One region of the Lysinibacillus sp. PWR01 genome, then DNA from elsewhere that is predicted to be linked to it. Evidence: riboswitches for the same ligand, from Rfam matches in the RefSeq annotation. Region 1 holds a riboswitch; each other region holds the start of a gene.

Region 1 (11,175 bases):
GAATCTACAGATTAAATTTGAACAAACTATTTCATATATAAAATATGTATGTTTTTTCAAGTACTATTTTCATGGTGCTTGTCGTTTTGTTCCTCTAATATGAGGATAAGTGGAGGAATCGATATGAATATACAGGAGATACAGCAATTTTTAAGTTTATACCAGACAGAACAAAATAAATCAGAACTTTGGTTAAAGAATAGATTACAGGAAGTTGAAAATGCAGGTGAATATTACCCAACAACTGAGGAGCTAGTTTTTGGTGCAAGAGTGGCATGGCGTAATAGCAATAAATGTATCGGACGTCTATTTTGGCAGTCACTGCATGTGGTAGATGCACGTGATGTTTTAGATGAACAGGATATTTTTCAAAAATTACTAGAACATATTGATTATGCAACAAATTGTGGGAAAATCCGTCCAACTATAACAGTGTTTGCTTCAGATAGAGTAAGGATTTGGAATCATCAACTTATCCGTTATGCAGGCTATGAAACAGAAGCTGGCGTTATTGGAGATTCGCAATCCATTGAGTTTACAAAAGCATGTAAATCTCTGGGATGGAAAGGTAAAGGAACGGCTTTTGATGTGCTACCACTCATTATACAGGTGGATGATCGCGCTCCCAAAATGTATGTAATCCCTGAAGAATATATAGTAGAGGTCTCAATCCGCCATCCAGAGTCAGTGGATGTGGAGAAGTTAGGGATGAAATGGTATGCCGTACCCATAATTTCGAGTATGCGTTTTCAAATGGCGGGTATTGATTTTCAAGCTGCTCCATTTAATGGCTGGTATATGGGAACAGAAATCGGTGCACGCAATTTAGCAGATCATGAGCGCTATAACATGCTACCTGCTATTGCAGAAATTTTTAATCTTGATACAACCAAACAAGCGTCTCTTTGGCGTGATCGTGCATTGGTGGAACTTAATATTGCTGTTCTTCACTCATTTAAAGAAGATGGTGTGAGCATTGTTGATCATCATACAGCGGCTCAGCAATTTAAATTGTTTGAGGAAGCAGAAAAATCAGCAGAAAGAGAAGTTACAGGCAACTGGACATGGTTAATCCCGCCACTTTCGCCTGCAACGACTCATATATTCCATAAACCCTATGTAAATATATATCATACACCAAATTATTTTTATCAAAAGCCGTGCTATTAGCAGTAAAGGAGATGTTTACTTTCCTAATAATTTTGAAAATTAATTTCCAAATTACATGTTGAGGAGAGGGCGTTTACTATGTTAGACCAGCAAATCCCGAATATCCCATGGAGACAATTGACGACACCTTATGGTAGAGGAACAACCATCCCTCAGCTGATTGAACAGGAGCAATATCCACAGCTAGCTGAGTTAATTGAACATCAAGGTACACTATGGCAGGTGACACCCTGGGTTTTGCTGCTCCTTTTAAAAAAGCTAGCTAGTAAAAATACGGAGGATGTCTCCTTACAAGAATTACAGTTATATTTGGCTGTGGCACATGCTATTACAAAGGATTATCTAGACTCAGCCAATACTGTTGAAACCATGCAGGAGCTATTAGATACCAACTATTTATGGTCAGAAAATGAGGACAATGATGAGCAGGAGTGGGAGGAAGAAACGCCAAAGGGCTATGGGCAGCAAGCTTTTGTAGGCTATTATTATTTTAGTTATTTACTCCTACAAGAGGCTATTCCTATTTTTTCTGCTATGACAGTTCATAGTAATGAAGCAAAAGAATGTCTTGCAGAATTGCTAACATTACTACAGCAATCTGACCATTAAACAATGCGTAAACGTATACACCATATAGAAATAAAGCAGATGGGGAACCTGAACCATCTGCTTTATTTATTAATGCACATATTCATCCTTGGAGGCTCTCATTGAGCAAAAGAAGAGTAATATTGCCACAACGACAAAGAGCCATCCCGCAATATTCCAGCCACCAAAGAAATCATGCAAGTAGCCAAAAAGAATAGGACCAATTGCGGCAAATAAATAACCCAAAGATTGTGCAAATCCTGATAAATCAGCTGCCTCAAATGCAGTACGAGTGCGGAGAGTGAAGAACATCATTGCTAGGGCGAATGAAGAACCTCCTGCTAACCCTAGAAGGACCATCCACAGCACACCAAGACTAGTCCATTCCATGACAACACCAACAAAGCCTACTAAATAGAAGGATGTAAACATCAATACAAGGGGGCGTTGTGAAGTCATTTTACCTGCAATTATAGGCACAGCTAAAGCCATTGGTACTTGTGAGAATTGCATGATGGAAAACATCCAACCGGCCTTGTCAGGAGCTAGCCCTTGGGCAATATAGATCTCGGGAATCCAAGCTGCAGTCGTGTAGAATAATAAAGACTGTAACCCCATTGCGCCTGTGACAGCCCAAGTAACAGGTGATTTCCATAAAGGTGTACCTGTCTTTTTAGATGTAGTAACTGGTTCGGGTTTATTTGATTTTAATTGAGGTATCCAAATTAAGATTGTAATGAGAACGAGTACGAGTGCAATGGACAGCGCACCTTGCCAGCCTAACGATGAATTGGCTATAGGATAGCTAATACCAGCACCAAGACCAGCAGTTAAATTCATGGACATGGTGAAAAAGGCCATCAATAAACCGACATGGTATGGAAATTTTAATTTTAATAATCCTGGAATAAGTACATTTCCAAAAGAAATGGCTACGCCAATTAGCACAGTACCTAATAGAAGTAACTCTGTTGTACCAAGTGAACGTAGAACAATCCCAAAGGCCAATAGAAAAGTTGATAAAAATAATGTTAGCTCAAGCCCTAGTTTGCGTGCTACAACTGGTGTAAATGGAGATATAATAGCAAAAGCAAGCAATGGAATCGTTGTTAGAAAGCCTGCCAATACATTAGATATCCCAAGATCTTCACGGATAAAGGATATAATTGGCCCAACAACAGTTAGTGGCATTCGTAATGTAGAGGCTATAAAGATAACTCCGAAAACTAAAAGTAAGGTTGTTCCTTTCCAGCTAATTTTTTTACTAGGATAACTAGCGGAATGATCATTTGTAGTCAAAATAAAATCCCCCCTAATCATAACCATTCTAATTGAACTACTATAACACTTTATCACACTATTAAAAATAGTAGAAGATTCATAAAATACAGAACATTTTCCGTTATATTGAAATGTCTATGGTCTTATGTTAGTATAATAAACATCATAAATTTAATAATTATATGCCTCATGTTTGTATTGAGGTAGAGGTCGCGATATTTATAAGTATGCTAATTGAAATGACAAGCATTGATGAAATTAGCTGAAAGGAAATATTGCCGAAGTGTGAGGGGACTTGAAAACCTCATGCTGGGGCTGTCTCCGAAAGGAACAGAACTGTCACGTTTGCACAACGTGTTGAGCTATCATGTAGGAAAAACTGAGGATTAACGTAGCCATCACAGTGTATATGTGATGGCATTTTTTTGCCTCATAAATAGGAAGGAAGCTATATCGTGAGTGAAATAAAAGTAAATCAGCTTGGTCATAAAGCACCGAAGCTGAAAAAAGAATTAAAAAGCCGCCATATTACAATGATTTCTTTAGGCGGTACAATCGGTACGGGGCTATTTTTAGCCAGTGGTGGTGCTATTGCACAGGCAGGACCTGGAGGCGCATTGCTGGCCTATGCCTTAATCGGTATTATGGTGTATTTTTTAATGACGAGCTTAGGGGAAATGGCTGCGTATATGCCATCATCAGGTTCATTTAGTACCTACGCAACCAAATTTGTAGATCCTGCTTTAGGATTTGCATTGGGCTGGAACTATTGGTATAACTGGGCAATCACAATTGCTGCAGAAATCGCTGCCGTGTCATTAATTATGAAATATTGGTTCCCAGATAGCTCATCAGCACTGTGGACAGTATTATTTATTGCTGTTGTACTGACGTTTAATTTACTATCCGTAAAAAGTTATGGTGAAAGTGAATATTGGTTTGCCATGATTAAGGTAGTAACGGTCATCGTTTTTATTATCATTAGCTTACTAATGATTTTTGGTATTTTAGGTGGGCAGGCTCCTGTAGGTTTCACTAATTTCTTTATTAGTGATGGGCCATTCCATGGTGGCTTCCTTGCTACATTTGGTATTTTCCTAGCTGCTGGATTTTCATTCCAAGGGACAGAATTACTTGGAATTACAGCTGGTGAAACAGATGATCCTGGTAAAAATATTCCGAAGGCTGTTAAATCTGTATTTTGGCGTATTCTTTTGTTTTATATTTTAGCGATTGGTGCAATTGGGATGCTGATTCCATTCACAGATGAACGTTTATTATCAGAAGATATCGCAGTATCACCGTTTACACTAGTATTTGACCGCCTAGGTATTGCCTTTGCTGCTTCATTAATGAATGCCATTATTTTAACGGCTATGCTGTCAGCAGGAAATTCAGGCCTGTATGCATCTTCTCGTATGCTATGGCAATTAGCGGTGGATGGACATGCACCTAAATTTTTCGCAAAGCTAAGTCGTCGAGGTATTCCGATTTATGCACTGATGGCAACATTAGCTGTAGGCTGTTTAGCATTTTTAGCGTCATTCTTTGGTGATGGAGTGGTTTATATCTGGCTATTAAATGCCTCTGGAATGTCAGGCTTTATTGCATGGCTGGGTATTGCATTTAGTCATTATCGTTTCCGCCGAGCGTTTGATGCACAGGGCTTAGATCCAAAGTTATTACCTTATAAAGCCAAATTATATCCGTTTGGACCATTATTTGCTTTTACCGTTTGTATGATCGTAGTCATTGGACAAAATTACACAGCCTTTACAGGTGATAAAATTGATTGGTATGGCATTCTTGTTTCGTATATCGGGATTCCACTATTTTTAGCACTATGGTTTGGCTATAAAATAAAGCACAAAACCAAAATGCTGCCACTTAAAGATTGTGATTTAAAAGTTGAAGATTAAATAATAGAGCTGTTCTGTAAACCAAAGAGTGATGGGTTTATAGGACAGCTCTTTTTCGACACTCATGAACAAAATCTCTCAAAATAAACATCATAAATATGGTAATGTAATATAGATATGGAAATTTAGAGTTGGCAGGGAGAGGTGCATGATAGTGCAAAAGCATATTTTACTCGTAGAAGATGATGAAGCCATTCGTGAAATGGTCGATAATTATTTAACAATGGAAGGTTTCTCTGTCACAACAGCGACCAATGGCGAAGAAGCATTACGAAGTTGTTTAGAAAATACCTTTGATTTAATCATCCTAGATATTATGATTCCTAAACTAAATGGATTAGAAGTATTAAAGATTATTCGAGAGCAGGCAGCACTTCCTATCATTATTATGTCTGCAAAAGACAGCGATGTTGATAAAGCATTGGGCTTAGGATTAGGAGCAGATGATTATATTGCTAAACCCTTTTCTATGCTAGAATTTTCGGCACGTGTAAAGGCTGTTATCAGAAGAGCTACAAAATACTCTAGTCAGGATAACCAAAAGCAAGATGTCCTAGAAATTGATAATTTAAAGATAGATATTGTTAATTACTCAATAGCAAAGAACGGGCAAGAGGTAAAGCTGACATCAAAGGAATTTTCTATTTTAAAGTTGTTTGTGACAAATCGTCATCGGGTTTTTACCAAAGAGCAAATTTATCAGATGATATGGAAAGATGCTTACTACGGCGATGAAAATATTATAAATGTACATATAAGAAGACTACGAGAAAAAATAGAAGATGACCCGTCAAATCCTCTATATATTAAAACCCTATGGGGAATCGGCTATAAGTTTGAGGGTTAAGAATATGATGATATTTCTATTACTAATAGTGGTATTGCTAATCGGGATTATTATTTTTCAATGGAAAGTCAAAAAGGAACAAGATCGCACTATCCAATACACGCATAGAAAATTACAAGTAATTGTGAATGAACAGACTTATGAAAAGATTTTAGTAGCAACTACAAATTCAGAAATTCAACAGTTACTTATTACAATGAATACCGTACTAGATCAGCATCAAAAAATCCAAGCAACACATCAGAAAATGGAAAATTCCATGAAAAAGATGTTGGCAAACATTTCGCATGATCTTAAAACGCCTTTAACGGTTGTATTAGGCTATATTGAGATGCTTCAACTTCAGAGCTCGATTAGTGAGGAGGAACGCCAACGATTACTTACGGGTGTTCATGCTAAAACTTTAGAAGTATTAAAAATTATTCATACATTTTTTGATCTGGCGAAATTAGAGGCTGGAGATACAGATTATCCAATCACTAAAATCAATGTCAGTGAAATCTGTCGTAAAAATATATTATCTTTTTATGATCTGGTTACCTCAATGGGATTAGATATTAAGATTGATATCCCAGAGCGCCCTATGTATGCATTCGGTAATGAAGAAGCATTAGATAGAGCCTTAAACAATCTACTGTCTAATGCTATTGCATATGGTGCAGATGGCCATGTCATTGGAATTACCGTACGAAATGATGAAGCCAATATTGATATTGATGTGTGGGATTGTGGCAAGGGCATTGATGAATATCATATCGATAGCGTTTTTGAAAGGATGTATACACTAGAGGATTCTCGAAATAAATCCTTCCAAGGTAGTGGTTTGGGACTAACGATTACAAAGCGACTAGTAGAAATAATGAATGGCTCCATTCGGTTATCGAGTATTCCCTATGAAAAAACCATTTTTACCATTTCGTTAAAACGAATGATGTATTGAATCATTTATGCTTGTAGAGCTTTAATGCTTTGCAGGCTTTTTTACTTAAGAAATTTGTAAGAATGCAGTAATAAAATAGAGAGTTTCATTTTTTATAATGAACGTAGTCACAATTGAGGGAGAGAATTACATGACATACATTGTAAAAACAAACCAGCTTACGAAAGTCTACGATGGAAAAGAAGTTGTTTCTGCTGTCAATATGAACGTTAAGAAGGGAGAGATTTATGGATTTTTAGGTCCTAATGGTGCAGGTAAAACCACTGTTATGAAGATGCTAACTAATCTAACGAAACCTACAAGTGGGGATGTAGAGATTTTAGGGGAGAAATTGACAGACCGATCCTATGAAATACTAAAAAGAATGGGATCAATTATTGAATATCCTATTTTCTATGAAAAATTAACGGCTAGTGAGACTCTGGAACTACATTGTGAATACATGGGTTATTATGATAAGAAAGAAATTGCGCATGTTCTTAATTTAGTAAAGTTATCGAAAACAGAAAATAAGCAGGTTAAAGATTTTTCTCTGGGGATGAAACAGAGATTAGGCATTGCACGAGCTATTATTACAAAGCCAGAGTTACTTATATTAGACGAACCCATTAATGGATTGGACCCAGTAGGGATAAAGGAGTTAAGAGAGCTTTTCAAGATGCTTTGTAAAGAGTATGGCATAACCATTATTATTTCTAGTCATATTCTGGCTGAAATAGAACAATTGGTCGATACGATAGGTGTTATTAAGAATGGTAGGCTCATCACTGAGGTGGCAATGGATACAATCAATCGTGATCAGGTCAATTATACGGAAGTGATCGTAAGTGATGGGAAAAAGGCAGCGTTTATTATTGAAAGTGAATTGAAGATTACTAATTTCAAGCTGATGGATGATAACTCTATACGTATTTATGACTCAACAGTATCCCAGCAAACCCTATCTAGAGCATTAATTGAACATGGCGTTGAGATTGAGGAGATTAGTAAAAAAACAAGTTCATTAGAGGATTATTTCTTAAAGCTAATCAATGGAGGCGTTGTTCATGCTTAATTTAATGCGTTTAGAAATGAAAAAATTTCATTTAGGGTCCTATGTTAAAGGAGCCATTATTGCTAATTTTGTTATTCTTGGGTTTTTGTTTATGATTTTATTTATTTCTAAAGTAGAGGGAGATCCAGGGCTTGAAAATTATGAGGTTGCTTTAAGTGTCATTGATTCCTTTGTAAGAGCAGTTTTTATTATTTTTGCTTCTACGTTAATAGCTAAGTTAATCATCGGAGAATATAAATTTAAAACCATCACATTAGCCTTTATGTATCCTATAAGTAGAAAGAAATTAATGGTCGCAAAGCTTGCCATTGTCATGCTATTTACATTCACTATGATCATTATCTCCAATGCTCTTATTACAACAATTTTTTGTGTCATTAGCGATCGATATGAATTAATTCCTGATGTACTATCAAGTTCTTTAATTATCCAGCACATACCTTCTATATTGATGAATGCGATTGCCGCCTCAGGTATAGCTTTAATCCCATTGTATTTCGGGATGAGAAAATACTCCATACCGACAACGATCATTTCATCTATTATCATTGTATCTGTAACTTCGTCTAATTCAGGTAACTTTACTTTAAACGATATTATTATTATTCCAATTACTTTAGCAATCGTGGGTCTTGGTATTGCCTATTTAGCCATACGGAATGTTGAGAAGGTTGATGTTTAATCGAAAAAAGCCAGGTACTCAATTTTTAAGAGTACCTGGTTTTTTATTACGCAAATATTGTTTCCCACAGTAAATAGATATTCAATGCCACAACGATGACAACTACAAACCAACCTAAAATAGTTGTAATGCGATGATTGACTAAACTGCCCATGATGTCTCGTTTGCTTGTAAACATGACAAGTGGGACCAGGGCAAATGCAATACCGAAAGATAACACAACCTGACTTAGAACGAGAGCATAGGTTGCGTTCACCCCTGATGCAATAATGACTAGCGGAGGCACCATAGTAATCGCTCTACGTAAATAAAGTGGTATTTTTCTTTGAATAAATCCTTGCATGACTACGTCGCCTGCTAAAGTTCCTACAGAGGAGCTAGCTAGCCCTGCAATGAGTAAACCTAAGCCAAAGGAAATAGCTGCCATTGGGCCGAGCGCCTCTTTTAAGCCATTATAGGCTACATCTAAATCTTCTACTACCATGCCTTGTGTGTGGAATACTGCTGCGGCAATAATGAGCATGCTCATATTGATGGCACCAGCAATAATCATAGCGATGATAATGTCGATAAATTCAAAACGGAAAATACGTTTCTTTTCATCCTCATTACGACCAATAATACGATTTTGTGTTAACGAAGAATGTAAGTAAATAGCATGAGGCATAACGGTTGCACCTAAAATACCTGTTGCTAGTAATAGCGAATCTACACCTTCAAAGTGTGGCGTGAACATGCCAATCGCTACATCGCCCCATGCTGGCTGGGCTAAAAATGTTTGGAAGGCAAATGCTAACACAACAATTAAAACCATGCCTGAGATACCTGCCTCAAAGGCTCTAAATCCTCTTCTTTGCAGCTCTAAAATAGCGAATGAACCCACCGCTGTAATCAATGCTGCGGGAAGCATAGGAATATTGAAAAGTAAATAAAGCCCTAATGCTGCCCCGATAAATTCAGCGAGGTCAGTGGCAATGATGACCAATTCAGCCTGTATCCATAAAAAGATAGATGTTTTTTTAGAAAAATGCTCGCGTGCTACTTCAGGTAAATTCTTTCCTGTCGCAATGCCAAGCTTGGCAGACAGGGATTGAATTAACACGGCCATTAAATTAGAAAAGGCTATAACCCAAAGTAGCAAATAGCCGTATTGAGAACCTGCTGTAATGTTTGTAGCAAAATTACCAGGGTCGATATAGGCGACTGCTGCAATGAAAGCAGGTCCTAAAAATGGTAAAAATCGTCGCCAACCTTTTATATCTCCATCTAAAACCGCCTCTGCAGTCGGTTTTGTGACTTTTTTGTAAACCATATTGTTCCCTCGTTTCAAAAAGTATCATTAACGAAATAAAGTTTCCTATAGGAAAATAAGATATTAGTATTCTAACGCTAGGAATAAAAAAAGTGAAGCAGTTTGTTTTATCTTTCTTTATAAGTATGTGTCATTCTCATCATTTTCTAATTAGACTTTCACCACTTGTATCGTATACGATGAAAAGAAAAGGCGAAGGACGGATTCGACATGACGCATCGAATTTTAATTATTGAAGATGAAGAAAATATTGCCAGAGTGCTACAACTGGAGCTTCAATTTGAAGGGTATGAGGCAGAAAAGGCCCATACAGGAGCAGAAGGCTTACTACAATACCGTGAGCAGCAATGGGATTTAATTTTACTTGATATCATGCTACCTGAGATGAGCGGTATTGATGTGCTAAAGCGGATTCGTGCAACAGAATCCCAGACGCCTGTTATCATGTTGACTGCCAAAAGCGAGGTAGAGGATAAGGTAAAGGGCTTGGATTTAGGAGCCAATGATTATGTGACAAAGCCTTTTGAAATTGAGGAGCTGCTGGCACGTATTCGCAATGCTTTACGATTTTCGCAGAAGGTCAGTCCAAAGCAAGTTGCCCTTACATTTGGCCATTTATCGATAAACGAGCAAACAAGGGAAGTTGTCTATTTTGATAAGGAAATTCAGCTGACACCCCGTGAATATGATTTGCTGTTCTATTTACTGAAACATCCCAAACAAGTACTGACAAGGGAGCAAATATTAGAGGCTGTGTGGGGCTATGATTATTATGGGGATACAAATGTTGTGGATGTTTATATACGTTATGTACGGCAAAAGCTTGAGGCTGCTAATCCAGCACCTCTTATCCAAACAATTCGAGGTGTTGGGTATGTGCTAAAGGAACACAGTTATGAGACTTAAAACAAAAATTCATCTACTAACAACATTGCTAATGCTAGTTATAGTAGTGGCAACAAATAGTGGAATTTATTTGTTGTATGAGAAATTTGCCTATGATACGGAATATAATCAGCTCCAGACACGGGCAAATGATTTAAGCGCTACACTGAGTCAGTTAAATGCACAAACCAACCTACAGCAAGTATTAAGAGCATATATGCCAACAGATGGCGCTGTCTATATTTATGAAGGTGAACGTTTGAAAACAAAGGTTCAGGCTACTCTTGAAATGCAAGAAGGTCCTTCTATTACCTACACAATGCCTGCTATTTGGATAGACGGAACGGTTGTGGACATAACATTACAGCAATCTATGGAAGAAGTAGAGCGGACATTAGATTTGTTAAAGGTCATATTGATTGTTGTATCGGTTATGGCAACAGTTCCGATTTTCCTAGCGAGCTTAGTACTTGGGCGTCTTATTTTATTACCGCTAG
Region 2 (8,385 bases), on a different contig from region 1:
CATGCACCACAAACTTCTTCTAAACAGTTCATATCCCATGATACTGGCGATGTGTTTTCACCATTTTCAGTAACAGGATTTTTTTGAATTTCCATTAAAATAGAAATTACGTTCATACCATGACGGTAAGGCACTTGGAATTTTTGCCAGTAGCTATCGCCGCCCTGTGTATCTTGACGTAAGACTTCTACTTTAACCATTCTTCCAGTATTAGCTGAGATTTGCATAACTTTTAGTCTCCTTTCGCAGAGTAGTCGCGTTTACGTGGTGGGATTAAAGAAACGTCGACTTCTTGGTACGTGATGATTGGATTACCAGTAGTTGGGTCAAACTTCGCCATTGTTGTTTTCAAGAATTGCTCGTCATCACGGTTAGGGAAATCAGGTTTATAGTGTGCACCACGAGATTCATTACGTAATAGTGCACCTTTTGTCATTACTTTTGCAAGCACTAACATATTTTTTAGCTGACGTGTAAAGTGCGCGCCTTGATTGCTCCATTTTTGCGTATCATTGATGTTGATGTTGTTCCAGCGCTCAGTAAGCTCATCAAGTTTTTTCAATGTATCTTCAAGCTGATCATTGTAACGTACTACAGTCATTGTAGCAGTCATCATTTCACCAAGCTCTTTATGCAGTAAGTAAGCGTTTTCTGTGCCTTCCATTTTCATGATAGCATCCCATTTCGCTTGTTCCTCTGTTACACGAGCATCATAAATCTCTTGTGGAAGATCTTCAGCATGCTTTTTAAGATGTTTTACATAATCTACTGCGTTTGGTCCTGCAACCATACCACCGTAAATAGCAGATAATAATGAGTTTGCACCAAGACGGTTTGCACCATGTTGAGAGTAATCACATTCACCTGCTGCAAATAGACCAGGAATTTCAGTCATTTGATTGTAGTCAACCCATAATCCACCCATTGAATAGTGAACTGCTGGGAAAATTTTCATTGGTAATTTACGTGGGTCATCCCCTACGAATTTTTCGTAGATTTCGATGATACCACCAAGTTTAACGTCTAATTCATGTGGATCTTTATGTGAAAGATCTAGGTATACCATGTTTTCGCCATTGATACCAAGTTTTTGGTTTACACAAACGTCGAAAATTTCACGTGTTGCAATATCACGTGGTACTAAGTTACCATAAGCTGGGTATTTCTCTTCTAAGAAGTACCAAGGTTTACCGTCTTTATAAGTCCAAATACGACCACCTTCACCACGAGCTGATTCTGACATTAGACGGTTTTTGTCATCTCCAGGAATCGCTGTTGGGTGAATTTGAATGAATTCACCATTCGCATATGAAGCACCTTGTTGATAAACGATAGAAGCAGCAGAACCTGTGTTAATAACAGAGTTTGTTGTTTTACCGAAGATAATACCAGGGCCACCAGTCGCCATAATAACAGCGTCTGCACGGAATGATTTAATTTCTTCTGTACGCATATCTTGCGCTACGATACCACGGCAAACGCCGTCTTCATCGATAATAACACCAAGGAATTCCCAGTGTTCATATTTATTTACTAAACCAGCTACTTCATGAGAACGAACTTGCTCATCTAGCGCATATAGTAATTGTTGACCAGTTGTTGCACCAGAGAAAGCTGTACGGTGCATTAAAGTACCACCAAAACGACGGAAATCTAAAAGTCCTTCTGGTGTACGGTTGAACATAACACCCATACGGTCCATTAAGTGGATAATGCCAGGTGCTGCGTCACACATACCTTTTACTGGTGGTTGGTTCGCTAAGAAGTCCCCACCATATACTGTATCATCAAAGTGAATCCATGGAGAATCCCCTTCACCTTTTGTATTTACCGCACCATTAATTCCGCCTTGCGCACAAACAGAGTGTGAGCGTTTTACAGGAACTAATGAGAATAAATCAACTTCAGTACCAACTTCAGCTGCTTTAATCGTTGCCATCAGACCGGCAAGACCACCGCCGACAACAATTATTTTGCTTTTCGCCATGATTATTTCTCACTCCTCTTAAAAAATTGCAATGATTGCATGTGCTCTATCGTAGCTTCTATTGAATTATACGAAAGCTAAAATAGCTGCCACACCAACTACACTTAGAATTACGAAAATAATGTTTGTTACGTAAGTAGCAATCTTTTGAGACTGAGGAGATTGTGTAATACCCCAGCTTACTAGGAATGCCCATAAACCGTTAGATAAGTGGAAAGTTGCTGATAAAATACCAACAATGTAGAATCCAAGCATGAATGGATTAGCAACGATATTCGCCATCATGTCGTAATCAACGTGTGTGCCAAGTGCTTTTTGAATACGAGTTTGGAAAATATGCCATGCGATGAATATCACTAAGAATACACCAGTAAAACGTTGTAAAGAGAACATCCAGTTACGGTACGTGCTGAAACGTCCTGTGTTTGGTGTAGCAGTGAATGCAATGTAGACACCATAGAATGCGTGGAACATTAATGGAATATAGATGACAATCCATTCAACTAGGATAAGGAATGGAATCTTTTCCATTACTGCGGTAGCATCGTTGTAACTTTCTGCCCCGCCTGTTGCTGTAAAGTTAATGAACAGGTGCATCGTTAAAAACAGACCTACTGGAATGATCCCAAGTAGAGAATGTAAGCGACGCCATAAAAACTCTCGATCTTTCGACAAGACTGTTACCCCCCTTAGTACTTAAAATAGCACAACAAAAGAAGTCATCATTTTGTAAATGATACTTCATTGACTGTGTATTTCATCATGGTACAATATTATGACATGTTTATTGTACTCTCAAGAGCTACGAGCGTCAAGGCAACTCGGAGTTTTTCATAGAGCTTATTAAAGAACTAATCTAGTACATGATGCGTCGTTTTTTCTCGAAAAATCTATCATTACTTTATTACCGTTAAATTTTAAGAAAATTCTAAGAAAGAAGGATAACAATGTTAAACACTCCATCTCCTACAATCTCATCATTTGGCTATGAGATCATTCGTGATCATATTCTATCTTCTATACTTGGTAAACATGAAGATGATGTCCTTTATTGGGCAGGTAAAGAGCTTGCTCGCAAGTTCCCATGTAAAAGTCAAGATGAACTTATCGCATTTTTCGCAGATGCCTGCTGGGGTACATTAGAGCTTATGAAGGAATCAAAGGATGGACGCATTTTCCAGTTGACAAACGACCCTGAAATTCTGCAAATTAAACAACGTAGCTTTAAACTTGAAGCAGGATTTATAGCAGAGCAAATTCAACTAGCGAAAGGCTATCTTACAGAATGCTATAATGAAAAGCGAGAAAAGCAACAATACGTCATGTTTACAGTCAAATGGGACGTCAAAGAACGTATTATGAATACCATTCCCTCAGAGTAATAAAAAGGATTGTCTCCCCCTAACGGGATGACAATCCTTCTTTTTTCTTCCTTTAATTTCGGACAATTACATAAAATGCTGTTTCTTCTATTATTATATGTAAAGTGCTTGCTCTAAATTAAACTCATCATGCAGTGCATTAGCTGCTTGGATCATATCATCCTGTGGTACAACAACAGAAACTTTTATTTCAGAAGTACTCACCATTTTCACAGGGATATTTTCACGACGCAACCGATCAAACATACGAGCAGCAACACCTGGATTAGAGGCCATGCCTGAACCAATAATGGAAACTTTCGCTAACCCTATTTCGAAGTCTGCAAAACTAAATCCGAGTGATAATTTACTATCTTCTAGAACACGTAATGCTTCTGCAAATTCCTCTTTTAAAATGGAAAACGAAACAGTTGGTTTCAGCCCATCAATAATGGCTTGAACAATAATATCTACATTAATGCGGTTCTCAGCAAGAATAGTAAATATATCTGCTAATGAAGCATTAGAGAAAGCATCATACCCTACTGTTAAACGAATAATATCTGATTCAAAGGCCACGCCACGAACAACTAAGTTTTTTTCCATTTCCACTTCCTCCTTCAATAAAGTGCCTACTGACTCTACTAAACTTGAGCGTATGATAACAGGCATTTGAAATTTCTTTGCTAACTCCACCGCACGTGGATGTATGACATGAGATCCTAAATGAGATAATTCTAACATTTCATCATAGGAAATTTCCTGTAGCTTTTGGGCATGTGTCACATAACATGGATCTGCTGTATAAACACCGTCCACATTTGTATACATATCAGCTCGCTCCGCTTCCAATGCGATGGCAAGCGCTACAGCTGCCGTTTCAGCTCCACCTTTCCCAAACATGGTGATATTGTGATCTTCGTCAACCCCTTGTTCCCCAGCAATGACTACAATTTGCCCCTGTGCAAAGTGTTCTTCGATTCGACTAACATCAATATAGTCGATACGCGCATGCTGATACATACCATCCGTATGAATACCTGCCTGCCATCCAGTCAGAGACACAGCCTCATAGCCTGCTTCCTGTAAGGCAATGGCAAATAAAGCACTAGATAATTGAGAGCCTGTAGACAAAACTGCATCTAATTCTCGTTTTGACACATCGTCAGTTAGTTGATGTACCATCATTTTCATTTCTTTGGCAGTATGTCCCATTGCTGCAACAACTACCACTACATCAAATCCTCTGTCCTTTTCAGCAATCGCTTTCCGAGCTGCCTGTTGGATTTGTTCAGTAGAAGCTAATGCAGCTCCTCCAAACTTCATCACGATTTTAGCCATTTCTTTCGTTCTCCCTTCCAGTCCATGTATTTCACCTAATTACAGGAGACAAAACAGTTTCTAGAAAAACTAAAAGGCAGCCTCCACAAAACGTGAAAGCTGCCTATAACATGTACAATAATCGTAACTTGCCCATGTGTGATAGCTCTCCGAAACGTTTAGAATCGACAGTCTTACATTTCTTAAATGCAAAACCAGTACAGCAATGGAAACAACAACGCTGGACTTCGGCAAGCTCCCCTTTCACACAATATCTCTGGACTTGTCCATCCTCCATTGTGTTACTCTTGAATCTTGCACCTCTATCATCACCTTAAAGTGAATGTATTCAATTCATTAAGCCTTAGCGTAAATAAGCTAGTCACGCCAGTTAGCTCTCCATAACATTGAAAACAATGTTATTTACAACCATAGCACATGCCTATTCCTTTGACAATGATTCTTGCTGAAAATAGCTAAAAATTTGGCTTGCTAAATTAGCGGGCATCCCTGCCTTCTGTAAAGCTAGCTCGCTCGCCTCTCGAATTTTTTTGACTGATCCGAAATATTTAAGCAACTGTTGCTTACGTTTTGGTCCTACCCCTTCAATATGATCTAATACAGATTGAATGGCATGCTTCTCATGCTGTTGACGCAAGAAGGTAATAGCAAAGCGGTGGACTTCGTCTTGAATTCGTTGTAATAAATAAAAGCCATCACTTGTACGTTTTAAGGCAATCACCTCTGGCGGATCGCCAAACAATAGCTGAGATGTATTATGCTTGTCATCCTTGGCTAAACCAGCAATCGGTATGACAAGACCAAGCTCATCTTCTAGTACTTCACGGGCTACTTCCATTTGCCCCTTTCCACCATCAATTAACACTAAATCTGGTAATGGTAGACCTTCCTTTAAAACACGTATATAACGACGACGTATAACCTCCTGCATTGCACCGTAATCATCATGCTTGGCTGCTGTACGCGTTTTATATTTTCGGTATTCCTTTTTCGCAGGCTTTCCATCAATGAAAACAACCATGGCAGATACTGCATCTGTTCCATGCATATGACTATTATCAAAAGCCTCAATTCGTAAAGGTGCACTAATACCCATTGCTTCACCAAGTGCCTCACAAGCACCAATCGTACGTTCTTCCTGACGTTCTATCAGCTGGAATTTAGCTGCCACAGCAATTTCGGCATTTTTGGTTGCTAATTCAACCAGTTCCTTCTTTTGACCTCTTTTTGGTGTGAGAACTTTGATCTCTAATAATTCCGTTAAGATGGCTGCATCAATGGCTTGTGGAATAAAAATTTCTTTTGGCTTAATATGCTCTGGCTTTTCATAAAAGCGCCCAACAAATGTTAAAAATTCTTCCTCTGCATCCTGATAGATCGGGAAAATCGAGACATCACGCTCAATCAGTTTACCTTGGCGCACAAAGAAAACCTGAACACACATCCACCCTTTTTCAACGGCATAGCCAAATACATCGCGATTTGTTGTATCACTTGATACTATTTTTTGTTTCTGCATGACCGTATCAATATGCGCAATTTGATCTCGAAATTCCTTCGCTCGTTCAAATTCTAGGTTTTCAGCGGCTGCAAGCATTTTAACTTCAAGCTCTTTTTTGACTGCCTCCACACCACCATTGAGAAACTTCGTCATATCCTCAATCATCTCTTGATAAACCTGACCATCAATTTCCTTAACACAAGGTGCTAGGCATTGACCCATGTGATAGTACAAGCAAACCTTGGAGGGTAATTGTACACATTTGCGCAACGGATACAGTCGATCCAATAGTTTTTTCGTTTCGCTCGCTGCATAGGCATTCGGATAAGGACCAAAATATTTAGCCTTATCCTTTTTTACCTTCCGTGTCGTAATCAGACGAGGATGTTTTTCATTCGTAATTTTTAAATATGGATAGGTCTTATCATCCGTTAACATGACATTATATTTTGGATCATGTAACTTGATGAGATTCAGCTCTAAAATAAGTGCTTCAATATTAGATGATGTCACGATATACTCAAAATCTTCTATTTCACCTACAAGTCTTTGAGTTTTCCCTTCATGTGTTCCAGTAAAATAGGAGCGTACACGGTTTTTCAGAACTTTTGCTTTACCGACATAAATGATTGTCCCTTGTCGATCCTTCATCAAATAGCAGCCAGGCTGATCCGGTAAAATATCCAGTTTTCGCTTTATTAAATCGTTCATTACCTACCTGCCCCCCTAAGTAAAAATTCCCCTCAATGAATCCTATTAGTTATTTTTCTTTATTATATAACGAAAAAAAGCCGAACACATCTATTGATGGCTCGGCTTTGTGAACTTCATTCATTACGCATGTTTTGCGATAAATGCTTCTAAAGCTTCTTTCGGTTGGAAGCCTACAGTTTTGTCAACTAATTCTCCATCTTTAAATAATAGTAAAGACGGGATTGACATAATTTGATACTGAGCTGCAGTACCTTGGTTATTGTCAACGTCAACTTTTACAATTTTAGCCGCACTACCTGCAGCGTCCATTTCTTCAAGAACTGGCCCAATCATTTTACATGGTCCGCACCAAGCAGCCCAAAAGTCTACTAGTACTAACCCTTCTTTAATATCGTCCTGGAACGTAGCATCTGTTGCATGTACAATTGCCATTTGAAATCCTCCTTAAACTTACTATGATTGTAGTATAGCATGGATAAATTCACTTGAGCGAACAATCTGCCTACAATGTATTTTTTATGCAAAACTGTGTTGAAAAATTAAATGACAGCCATTAATTGACTTGATAACGACCTTTCAATACATAGGTTAACGTAATAAAAAGATAGATAGATAACGTAATACTTGTCACGATAATAGATGTGGTAAAAATAATGCCAATGAGAATCGCACTTAACGCCAGTATGGCTATCCAAGTGGTATAAGGGAACCATTTTACTTCATAGGCACTTGTATTCTCTGCTTGTTTTTTACGTGATTTTAAATGAGCAATCGCAATAATTAACCAAATAAATAGCACAGTATAACCAAGTGATCCCATTAAGAAATCAAAGGTTTTGCTTCCAGCATATAAAGATAAAATGACGCCTAAATACATCGCTAATGTACACATTAAAATGGAATATACCGGTACTTTTCGTTTCGATAAATGAGCAAAGACTTTAGGCACACGTCCGTCTACAGCCTGTGTATATAGTACACGTGATGAACCATAAAGTCCTGAATTCATCGATGAAATAATGGCCAGTAAAACAACAGCGTTCATAATATGGTCTGCCCCTGGAATACCAACCATTTTAAAAACCATGACAAATGGGCTTTCAGGAACCCCATTTACTTCATTCCAAGGAATCAAGCTTACGATAATAAAGAAAGGTAGTAAATAAAAAGTAACAATACGTACTAATGTACTGCGAACAGCTTTCGGTACTACTTTTTCAGGATTTTTCGTTTCAGCTAATGTAATCCCGATGATTTCTGTACCACCATAAGAGTAGATAACTACAAGCATAGCAGCAATTAATCCCTTTGATCCATTAGGGAAAAAACCACCATGCTCCGTTAAGTTAGCAAAACCAACAGCACTATGGTTTCCAAACGTAACAAGCAATAAAATAAGTCCTGCAATGATAAAGACAATAATAACGGTAATTTTGATTAATGCTAGCCAATATTCTGTTTCTGCAAAGATTTTTACGGAT
Region 3 (11,175 bases), on a different contig from region 1:
AATGTGAAAGAGATCGTTTGGGTACAAGAAGAACCTAAAAACCAAGGCTCATGGAATTATGCACTAGAAACATTATATGCACTTTCAGAAGGTAAAAAGCTTCGCTATGTAGGTCGTCCTGCAATGAGCTCAACTTCTGAAGGAGATGCAGATTCTCATAAAGCAGCACAAGCAGCTCTTATTGAAGAAGCGGTTGCTGAGTCAGTAAAGGTTAAATAATCACATATCAATTTTTGAAACTGGGCTACTTGCCCTTAAGCAGTAGCCCTTCTATGTGCGTCATGCACGTTAATCAAAGGAGGAAATGAAAGTGGCTGAAATTAAAGTCCCTGAATTAGCAGAATCGATTACAGAAGGTAGTATCGCACAGTGGGTAAAAAAAGTGGGCGATCGCGTTGAAAAAGGTGAATTCATCGTTGAACTTGAAACAGATAAAGTAAACGCTGAGATCATTTCTGAAGAAGCAGGTGTATTAACACAAATTTTAGCTGAAGAAGGCGATACTGTACTAGTTGGTCAAGTTATCGCAGTAGTAGAAGCAGGCGAAGGCGCAGCAGCAGCTCCAGCGGCAGCACCAACTGAAGCAGCTCCAGCTCCAGCAGCGCCACAAGCAGCACCTGCACCAGTTGCAGCGGCTCCAGTAGTAGAAGAAACTTCTGGTGAGCGTGTAGTTGCATCGCCAGCAGCACGTCGTCTTGCACGTGAAAAAGGTATTGACCTTGCAGCGGTATCTCCAGTAGATCCACAAGGACGCGTACGTGTACAAGATGTAGCAGCACATGGTACAGCACCAGCTGTAGCACCAGTAGCAGCACCTACATCAGTAGCAACTTCAGGTGGCCCAGTAGTATTCACACCAGCGGCTAATTCTGACCGTGTAACAATTGAAAAAATGAGCCGTCGTCGTCAAACAATTGCAAAACGTTTATTAGAAGTGAAACAATCAACAGCAATGTTAACAACATTCAACGAAATTGACATGACAAACATCATGGCACTTCGTAAACGTAAACAAGAAGAGTTTGTGAAAGCAAACGACATCAAACTTGGTTTCATGTCATTCTTTACAAAAGCTGTTGTTGCAGCACTGAAAAAATACCCATACGTAAACGCTCAAATCTCTGGCGATGAAATTCATTTAAATAACTTCTTTGATATCGGTATTGCTGTATCAACTGAAGAAGGTTTAGTCGTACCAGTTGTACGCGATGCAAACAGCAAAAACTTCGCTGAAATCGAAAAAGATATCGCTAACTTAGCGACAAAAGCTCGTGATAAAAAATTAGGCCTAAATGACATGGCTGGTGGATCATTCACAATCACAAACGGTGGTGTATTCGGTTCATTAATGTCAACACCAATTATGAACGGTACGCAAGCTGGTATTTTAGGTATGCACTCAATTGTTAACCGTCCAGTTGGCGTAAATGGTGAAGTTCAAATCCGTCCAATGATGTATGTAGCACTTTCTTACGATCACCGTATCATCGATGGAAAAGATTCTGTAGGATTCTTAAAAACAGTTAAAGAATTAATCGAAAATCCTGAAGATTTATTATTAAATTCATAATGCCATTAAACCCTGCGAACAATGTTCAGCAGGGTTTTTTTGTGCATGACGAAAGGTTTTGACCGATTCTATTTTTGAAAGAGTACGAATGTTATATCGTTTAGAGGAGCCAAAAGAAATAAACACAACTTTTCTCACAGAGAGCATATACGCTCTAATAAAAATTTGTTGTAATTTTCGGAAATATCGATGAAAGCTCAACGATTTAAAATGGATAGGGAACGCACAATACCCTAATATTGTCATTAGTCAGAAAAATGTTAAAACTGTCTTGACGAACATATTAGTTTTATAGTAGTATCTAAATATCAATTAAATAAACAAACCTCACGAATATTTACCAGTGAGGTAGAGGCGCGGTATTTATTAGTTCATTGTAGAGTACAAGCAAGCGAAGACGCAATGAAGAAGGAAATATCGCCGAAGTATAAAAGGAGCTCGTACTTTTATACTGGGTCTGCAGTGAATAAGTGCAGGACTGTCCTAGTAAATGGATTTCCAGATTTACTAGGTTGTGCTATCTCGGAAACATGGAAATTATAGTGAGGATTTGGGCAACTGTCATAAAAGGTAAGACCTAAGTTCAATATACTTAGGTCTTTTTTAGTACAGTTGTCTTATTTTTTTACAGAAAAGGGGAGTTTTTCATGAAAAGAAAATGGTTGTTAGTAATGATCTCTATCATGACGGCAATTGTGCTAGCTGCATGTGGCACAAGTGACAAAAAAGAGGGCGGTTCAGGTGATGCTGGAGCTGACAAAGAAGAAGGCGGCGGTGAATTCCGAATTGGAATGGAGGCTGGCTACCCACCGTTCAACTGGACACAGCAAGACGATGCGAATGGCGCTGTGAAAATAGCGGATAATGCAGAGTATGCAGGCGGCTATGATGTACAAATGGCGAAGAAAATCGCTGAAGGTTTAGGCAAAGAGTTAGTCATTGTTAAAATGGAGTGGGACGGATTAGTGCCAGCGCTACAATCGAACAAAATTGATGCGATTATCGCAGGGATGTCACCAACAGAAGAACGTAAGAAAACAATTGATTTTACAGAAAACTATTACACTTCTGATTTTGTGATGGTTATTAAAAAAGGTAGCAAATATGAAGATGCAAAATCGATTCAAGATTTCTCAGGTGCTAAAATTACATCACAATTAAATACATCAAACTACACAGTGATTGATCAAATCAAAGGCGTAGAAAAACAAACGGCAATGGAAAGCTTCCCAGCAATGCGTGTGGCTTTAGAAGCAGGTAAAATTGATGGCTATGTAGCTGAACGTCCAGAGGGTATTTCTGCTGCTGCTGCCAACGATAAGTTCACATATGTAGCATTTGAAGAAGGTTTTGATACAGATCCATCAAATACTTCAATTGCTGTAGGCTTACGTAAGGACGACGCAAATCGTGAAAAAATCAATGAAGTCCTAAAAGGCATTTCGGAAGACGATCGTCAAGCGATTATGGAAGAAGCTATTTCGCAACAACCAGCAGCACAATAATGACAAGGCACGGGCTAGTTGCTAGTCCGTGCATGATCATTTCATCATTATCAAAATGAGAACCTCTCTACATAATGATAATGTCCTAGCGTGACAAAACATAGAATGGTAGAAAGAGCTAGGACACAAAAGAAATAAGCAAGCAAGATGACATTGTTAGGAGGAACATCATGAGTCTTGAATGGATACTTTCAATTATTGAAAACAACTGGCAAATGTTTTTACGAGGTGCGTATTATACGTTACTGATTTCGAGTATTAGTACAATTATTGGTGCATTTATCGGATTTTTCATCGGAATTATGCATACGATTCCAGTTCGTAAAAAAGGTGTGAAATTTTATAGCTTAAAGCTCATTAATTTTATACTGACATGCTATGTTGAATTTTTCCGTGGTACACCAATGATTGTACAGGCTATGGTTGTCTACTACGGATTAGATATCGCATTCGGTATCGATATGCACTTTATTACAGCAGGTATTTTAGTCGTTTCCCTCAATACAGGGGCATACATGGCAGAAATTGTTCGTGGCGGCATTGTATCGATTGATAATGGTCAATACGAGGCAGCATCAGCAATTGGTATGAATCACTTCCAAATTATGATTCACGTTGTCTTACCACAAGTAGCGCGTAACGTCTTACCAGCGACTGGTAACCAATTAATTATGAATATTAAAGATACAGCCGTTTTAAATGTCATTGGGGTAACGGAATTATTCTTCCAAACTAAATCAATTTCAGGTAACAACTTCCGCTATTTCGAATCATTCTTTGTTGCATGTATTCTTTATTTCATCATGACATTTACCGCATCACGCATTCTTCTTTACGTTGAAAAACGTCTAGATGGACCTGATGCCTATCAAAAAGAACAAAAAGAAGCCGTATAGGGGGACGCACAAATGGCAGTCATTAAAATCGAACATTTAAGTAAATCATTTGGACGTAACCAAGTGTTAAAAGATGTGAATTTCCAAGTGGAAAAAGGGGAGGTAGTTTGTTTAATTGGCTCCTCTGGCTCTGGTAAATCCACACTGCTTCGTTGCATTAATTTATTAGAAACGCCAAGTGGCGGTCAAATTATTTATAAAGGGGAAGACATCTTAGATGAAAAGCACAATATTCAAGAATATCGTACACATCTAGGCATGGTGTTCCAGCAGTTCAATTTATTTAACAACCACAACGTCATAAGTAATTGCACAGTGGGCCAAGTCAAAGTGTTAAAACGTTCGAAAAAAGAAGCAGAAGAAACGGCGCTTAAATATTTGAAAATCGTTGGCATGGATCAATATGTGAATGCCAAGCCGCGTCAGCTTTCAGGCGGACAAAAGCAGCGTGTAGCCATCGCTCGCGCCTTATCGATGAATCCAGATGTAATGCTATTTGATGAGCCAACATCCGCATTAGACCCGGAAATGGTGGGTGAGGTATTAAAGGTCATGCGTCAGCTAGCAGATGAGGGCAATACGATGCTCATCGTGACACATGAGATGGAATTTGCCAAAGAAGTGGCAGATCGTGTTGTCTTTATGGATAAAGGCGTAATTGTCGAAGAAGGCCCTCCAGCACAAGTGTTAGTTAATCCGTTACATGAACGTACGAAGGAATTTTTAAAGCGTACTTTAAAATAAGCACAAAAAAGGTGAGTCCAACCAGTTGGACTCACTTATTTTCTAGAATTCCATTCTGCATAAAGCACAAAGCAGATTGCGAATGCTACAGCAATGATAAAAAACCATTGCGGAACACCACCAAAACTCATCATAACACCTCAAATTTTCATTTTTTTTGGATAGAATAGGTATAGTATTTCTTTTTTCTCCACAAAAGACCAAAAATATTATAGAATAAGCAATAGACATTAGCTTTTGCTAGTAAAGAGAGGTAGAGAGAATATGTTACATTTAAAATGGAAAGATGCGCCAACATTACGAACGGTTACTTGCAAACATACAAATGCATCAAAATACTTAGTATCCAACGTATTAACAGTAGGGAAAGAATATGAAGTGAAAAATGAAACAGAAGAGTTCATTTTTATCATCGACAATACAGGTAATGTCGGTGGCTACTATAAAGATTATTTTGAATAAAAACAAACAGGGTGGTTCAGAACTTTTACTGAGCCACCCATTTTTTCGTTAATCTCGCCGATAGCTGCTAGCACCCGCCACATCCTGTAGCTGTTGTTTCTCTTGTTCAGTTGCCGTATGCAGGGCAAATACATCTTTAATCGCTGTTTGCAGCTCTTGCTGTGTTTCTTTAAATTTCGAAACTTGCTGTTCAAACGAGGGACTAGAGAAGCGATCATGGGCCTGTGATAATCGTTCCTCTAAACGTGCATAATGATGATCCATATGCATGGACAGCATCATCGCCAGTTGGTTTTTCCAGAGTGGAATCAAGGTAACGATAGAAAACTCGATTTTTTCTGCTAACGTTTGATTGGCCTGCTGAATCATACGGATTTGAGGAGCTGTTTGCAGGGCGACTTGCTGTGATACTTGTAAATCGTAAATACGTTGATCCAGTCTTTCAATTTGAGCAGCAAAGTCATTTAATTGCTGGATCGCAAGTGGCTGCTTGGTTGCTTGGACACTTGTTATTTGTGCAGGTAGCTCTACCTCAATGGCTTGCTGCTTTTTCATTTGTCCTGCGGCAATGGCTGTTGCCAATTCCTCAAAAAAACCTCGATTATGGGCATATAGCGCCTCTAAGTTTTCAACATCCTTTATCAGCTGAAGCTGTGCACGTTCCAGCTGAACACCAATACGTTCCACCTGTATACTAATACGTTCAAATTCTGTTAGCGTTTGCTTTACAGTAGGCTCGGTTTTGCCAAAGATTTTTTTGAAAAAGGTTTGCTTCTTCGGTTCCAAAGCGGTCGGGTCTACTCGATCTAACGTCTGCATTAAAGAATCGAGCATTTGACCAATTTTTGTGACGTCCTTTTGCTTTACTTGAGCAAGCATGCGGTCGGCAAATTGAGACAGAGCTCGCTGTGAATCTTGCCCAAGGGACAGCAATGATTCAAAATCAGTCAACTTGATTTGACTGGCATACAGTAATGCACGACTTTGCGCAAGAGGCGATAGCGTTTCATAAGTCGCCATCGCCTCGTTTTGTGGAGTTGTTTCTAAATAGGATTGGACTAGTGGAGAAAGCCCTGGTATGGTATTTAGTTGAAATGCGTGTTCGTTTGCTGTCATTTATCATCGCCTCGCCAGTCCAATTGTTCTCTACGTCTAAGATTGGAACGATTTGCGAATTCAATCTCCATTTGCAGATGATCGATATCATTAGCAAGCGCATCCTTTAAATCAATTTGAATCGTATCATTCAAATCAGTCAGGGTTTCACGTGTTTTGGATAAGGTCAATTGAATTTCCTTATCCTTCACTGGCTGCTTGGAAAGCATCGTATATTTATCCGTTAATTCCACAGCAGAAGGTAGGTGTGCATAGAAAAATGGTTCCACATTATAAAATTTACGTGGGTCTGTCTTGACGATTTTGACGATATTTTTTGAGATACGCGTCATTTCAAGTAGTTGTTTAAAAGCAGAAACAGAACGTACACGTAAATAGTTTTGACTCAATGTTTGAATATGCTTATTAGCTGTTAATACTTGTGTTTCAATGTGTTTGAATTCTTCTTTTGTGATGCCTGCTATTTGCATGACTTTCTTTTTTTGTCTATGTTTCAGCAACGCTGTACTCGTCGCATAGGAACCCGCAAACAGTAAACCACCAAGGAAGAATCCAGGATTTGCCGCAATTGCTGCGATAGAAACAGTCGTGAGCGAAATAAGAAAGCTGGCACTATGTCTAGAGAAAAACTGTCCGACACTAAGCATTGTTTCATCCTCCTTGCTTTTCAATATGTCTATCTTCTTATACGAAATAATCGACATAAAGTTTCATTGAAAATTAATCCCTTACATAAATTTTACTGCTATTTGTGAACTTTCTCAATGATAATACATAGAATAAGTGAGTTGTTTCGATGAATTAGTCGATTTTGTCCTCTTAAGGAGTCATTTAGATCGCTTTTTTTCAATTCAAGAGCGGTTTCTGCCTCAGAGAGAGCGGTTAAGTGAGATCCATGAGCGGCTTCGGCATCGAGATGAGCGGTTTATTATCTAAGAAGAGCGCCTTCATCCAAAAGAATGAAGTAGTGAAGGCCTTGTATGAAACTTTTTCCAAGTAAATTCGTAACTGATACAAAGGGGGATAGATCATGTCGAAAATTTTTCTGGTGTCTATTACTAAAAACATTGATGATCAAGTAAGTGAGCAAAAAGTGAAAGAAAAAGTCTTTGAGAAAAAATCAAAGTTAAAAGCGTATTTAAACAAAGAAGGGTATATGAAGGAATCTAAAAATCAATATGTGAAAATCACGGACGAATCAATATTTGTTGCTGCGATTCAGAAAATAAAAATCAAATAATAATCATAAGGTCATGTTCCTACGAGCATGACTTTTTAAATGTGTTTTTAAAGACATTTAAAAAGCCAGACATTAAACAATGTCTGACTCCATACGTATATAGCCTTTTAAATCGTCGGATAGTTCTAATGAAAATGAATTGGAATCGGCTTGGGGGCTAACGCCTTTTTGGACAAAAAGGAGGAATTCATTGAGTGCCTTTTCTGAGCCCTCCACTTCCACTTCAATTTGCTCTGCGTCATTCAATCGACAGTATCCTTTTAACCCTAATTCAATCGCTTTTTGCTTGATGAAGAAACGATAGCCTGTGCCATAGACATCACCAAAAAATTTTATACTTGCTCGTTTGTTCAAGGGAATACCTCCTACTTAATGAGGGAGAGGGATGAACCTCTCCTTTTATTGCATGACACGTTCTTTTTCTAAATAGGCAATTAAGTTATTAATGTAATAAAGCACATGCTTAGATGCCTCATCGACCTCTTTTAGATGCACATCGGCTTGCTCGATATGACCCGTTTTATGGGCTTCAGCGGCAAGCTTCGCTGATTCATGGACGCGTAAATGATAGCCATCTAACTCATGATAGTCCTGTAAATGACCGAAACGTTCGACTGTACGAGGTGCTGTGTACCATTTGCCAAGTCGACAGTCTCGATGCGAAGAAACATCGCTTGGATCAACGTTTTCTAGGCCAAGGAACATGTTATAAATGCGCCATTTCCATAAAATATGATCCGCCTTCGATAATTGTAATAGAGCAATAGATGAAAGCTGAACATTATTGTTAGCAATGAGATCATTACGGAAACGGTTAATTTCTTTCCCTAATAAATGAATATCGCTAGATGTATTATGACTATAATCACGAATATCTTCTTGTAAGCTTGAAATTTCGATCATTCTTGCTGAGACTTCATCAATTGCGGCTGCTTGCTCCTGGGAAATGGCTGCCGTATTTGTCACATCTAAATTAATACCTTCAATCGCTTGAACAATGGCATTTAATAATGGTAACGAATCTTTTGCTTCAACGGTTGCTTCTTTAATAATGGCTGTAGTATCAGTAATCGAGTTAGATACATCATTGGAATAACTCTTTAAATGATGGACATTCGCAGATACTTCACTTAGCGCAGATACCGTGTTTTCAGCAAGCTTTCTTACTTCCTGTGCAACAACCGCAAAGCCTTTCCCATGTTCACCAGCACGCGCAGCTTCAATGGAGGCATTCAGTGCGAGGAGGTTGGTTTGATCGGCGATTTGATTGATTAATGTGACAACCTGCTCAATATCATTTACCCGTTTTTGCAATTCTGAAAATGATTCTACAATGGAAGTAAATGTTTCTTCTGTTTTAAAGATTTCCGATAAGGCATGCTCAATTGCGTTTTTCCCTTTCGTTGCATGGTCAACAGATTCGGTTGTTTTCTCAGATATATGAGAAGACATGCGCGCAACCTCATTGATAGAAGCGGCGATCTGTTCTGTAGCAGCTGTAGAGGATTGGATTTCTTCATTTTGCTTATCTAGGCTAAAAACTAAATCCTTCATGTACATAATTTTGGCATTGACATCCATTAAAGAGGATACTTCTCCTACCACATTTTCAATAATACGCTCCGTCAACACCTCCACCAATAGCTCTTGATCGACATTGACAGCGGATTGGAATGATTTCATATATTGAAATGCTTTATTCGGCTTGATACCAAAGTTGTATAAAATATATGTAGTAATGTAGAAGGCAAATTGGTTGAATACAACAATTAATTTACCAGGCTCGTATTGATGCTTGCGGAATAGATTGAAAAATTTGACAGTTTCGTCTACATAATGATCATCACGTGTTCCTAAGAAAAACTGTGTTAAATATTGATTAATATTTTCTTCACTAATGGTTAATTGAGAGGTAGGGGATATCTCGCTTAAATAATGATGAAAAATGGCATTCATGGAAGGGGTAATATCTTTGAGCTTTTGATAGAGTGCCTTTAAGTGCTCTTCATCCTGTGAAGAGAAATGGTTGAATGCCAGAGTTTTGTGAAATCGGCCTGTTGCATGTAAATCTGTACCACGTTTTAGTAGCTCTTCTAGCTCTGCTTTAGGTCGAATGCTTGAAAACATAAAAATACCTCCAAAAAGTATGTATAATAAGGTAATAATAGCATAATTCAGGTGGTTTTAATAGACATTTCAGTTGTGTTTGCTAAAATGAAACTATCTTATGACAGCAAGGAATGGGCAAATATGTATACAATTATTTACATGAAAGCGGACTATGAGCCTTGGTGGAAATTTGAAGGCTGGGAAGCTTATATTCAAACAGAAGATACATTTGATACGAAGGAGCTCTTTGAACGTGCATTACAGCAAAAATTAGCACATTTCCGCTCCTCTTATGATAATGAGGCGACGAAGGAAGAGCAGTATTGGGCCTTTTGGTCTGAGGATGAAAGCTTTTATTGTGAGGCTTGCGATGATGATGCACAAGTATATCATGGAATAATTGCGTGTAAAATAGAGGAGAAGTAAAATAATTTTGAAATAAAGTAAAAAAACATTTTTTCTTTATTTGACAAAATTATGAATGGCAGTTATACTTAAGTTAACAATTTAATTGCTTCACCGGTAACATGAATTCACATATTACAAAAAGTGATCGCGTTAGTTCGGTACTCTTTGTAATATGTGAATTTTTTTCATTCGCTGAAGAAATTACATATTGTTCACTTTTATTTTTTGGAGGTTTTCTTAAATGAAACAAGGTACAGTAAAATGGTTTAACTCAGAAAAAGGTTTTGGATTCATCGAAGTTGAAGGTGAAAACGACGTATTCGTACACTTCTCAGCTATCCAAGGCGAAGGTTTCAAAACTCTTGACGAAGGTCAAAAAGTGGAATTCGAAGTTGTAGATGGCAACCGCGGACCACAAGCTGCTAACGTAACTAAACTTTAATTCTCAGTAATTAAAACTACTTTCGTTAAACCCAAGACATCCTATGCAAATAGGATGTCTTTTTTGTATCATTTAAAAGTTTAAGGATTACAAATCCTATTTTAGGTTAAATATATAGTAGTGGCGGATAGCAGCGATAAAGTAGCGGATAGAACTGTAGGAATGAGGGATAGCTGTAGAAGTAGCGGATAAGCTTGCGAAAGTGAAGGATAGCGCTAAAAAAGAAGCGGTTAGAACTGCGAAAGTGAAGGACAGCGCTATAAAAGAAGCGGTTAGAACTGTAGGAATGAGAGATCGCTGTAAAAGAAGCGGATAGCCTTGCAAAAGTGAAGGATAGCTCTACAAAAGTAGCGGTTAGAACTGCAAGAATGAGGGATAGCTGTAAAAGAAGCGGATAAGCTTGCAAAAGTGAAGGATAGCTCTACAAAAGAAGCGGTTAGAACTGCAAAAGTGAAGGATAGCACTATAAAAGAAGCGGTTAGAACTGCAAGAATGAGGGTTCGCTGTAAAAGTAGCGGATAAGCTTGCAAAAGTGAAGGATAGCTCTACAAAAGTAGTGGTTAGAACTGCAAGAATGAGGGATAGCTGTAAAAGAAGCGGATAAGCTTGCGAAAGTGAAGGATAGCGCTATAAAAGAAGCGGTTAGAACTGCAAGAATGAGGGATAGCTGTAATAGAAGCGTG

What was found. A riboswitch is a leader RNA that binds a small molecule or an ion and turns the genes downstream of it on or off. The one in region 1 is predicted to bind lysine.
Region 2: linked by a shared signal. The riboswitch ahead of ACEVFT_RS07410 (aspartate kinase) and the one ahead of ACEVFT_RS02365 (amino acid permease) in region 1 are both predicted to bind lysine.
Region 3: linked by a shared signal. The riboswitch ahead of ACEVFT_RS16120 (transporter substrate-binding domain-containing protein) and the one ahead of ACEVFT_RS02365 (amino acid permease) in region 1 are both predicted to bind lysine.

What each region holds. Positions count from the first base shown of each region.
Region 1 is NZ_JBHERJ010000021.1:183-11,357, forward strand. Features, by position in the region: gene ACEVFT_RS02350 (nitric oxide synthase oxygenase) at 124-1,170, shown strand; gene ACEVFT_RS02355 (hypothetical protein) at 1,249-1,779, shown strand; gene ACEVFT_RS02360 (CynX/NimT family MFS transporter) at 1,849-3,057, opposite strand; lysine riboswitch at 3,236-3,412, shown strand; gene ACEVFT_RS02365 (amino acid permease) at 3,495-4,958, shown strand; gene ACEVFT_RS02370 (response regulator transcription factor) at 5,113-5,805, shown strand; gene ACEVFT_RS02375 (sensor histidine kinase) at 5,810-6,745, shown strand; gene ACEVFT_RS02380 (ABC transporter ATP-binding protein) at 6,876-7,799, shown strand; gene ACEVFT_RS02385 (ABC transporter permease) at 7,792-8,481, shown strand; gene ACEVFT_RS02390 (Nramp family divalent metal transporter) at 8,528-9,793, opposite strand; gene ACEVFT_RS02395 (response regulator transcription factor) at 10,004-10,699, shown strand; gene ACEVFT_RS02400 (sensor histidine kinase) at 10,689-11,175, shown strand, end outside.
Region 2 is NZ_JBHERJ010000046.1:25,885-34,269, reverse strand. Features, by position in the region: gene sdhB (succinate dehydrogenase iron-sulfur subunit) at 1-227, opposite strand, end outside; gene sdhA (succinate dehydrogenase flavoprotein subunit) at 233-1,987, opposite strand; gene ACEVFT_RS07420 (succinate dehydrogenase cytochrome b558 subunit) at 2,054-2,662, opposite strand; gene ACEVFT_RS07415 (YslB family protein) at 2,935-3,369, shown strand; gene ACEVFT_RS07410 (aspartate kinase) at 3,463-4,689, opposite strand; lysine riboswitch at 4,824-5,002, opposite strand; gene uvrC (excinuclease ABC subunit UvrC) at 5,111-6,901, opposite strand; gene trxA (thioredoxin) at 7,025-7,336, opposite strand; gene ACEVFT_RS07395 (amino acid permease) at 7,458-8,385, opposite strand, start outside.
Region 3 is NZ_JBHERJ010000073.1:277,182-288,356, reverse strand. Features, by position in the region: gene ACEVFT_RS16130 (2-oxoglutarate dehydrogenase E1 component) at 1-219, shown strand, start outside; gene odhB (2-oxoglutarate dehydrogenase complex dihydrolipoyllysine-residue succinyltransferase) at 311-1,570, shown strand; lysine riboswitch at 1,912-2,098, shown strand; gene ACEVFT_RS16120 (transporter substrate-binding domain-containing protein) at 2,218-3,075, shown strand; gene ACEVFT_RS16115 (amino acid ABC transporter permease) at 3,246-3,971, shown strand; gene ACEVFT_RS16110 (amino acid ABC transporter ATP-binding protein) at 3,984-4,715, shown strand; gene ACEVFT_RS16105 (DUF6501 family protein) at 4,980-5,177, shown strand; gene ACEVFT_RS16100 (toxic anion resistance protein) at 5,226-6,293, opposite strand; gene ACEVFT_RS16095 (5-bromo-4-chloroindolyl phosphate hydrolysis family protein) at 6,290-6,940, opposite strand; gene ACEVFT_RS16090 (hypothetical protein) at 7,324-7,533, shown strand; gene ACEVFT_RS16085 (acylphosphatase) at 7,606-7,887, opposite strand; gene ACEVFT_RS16080 (methyl-accepting chemotaxis protein) at 7,933-9,660, opposite strand; gene ACEVFT_RS16075 (DUF1033 family protein) at 9,712-10,068, shown strand; gene ACEVFT_RS16070 (cold-shock protein) at 10,292-10,492, shown strand.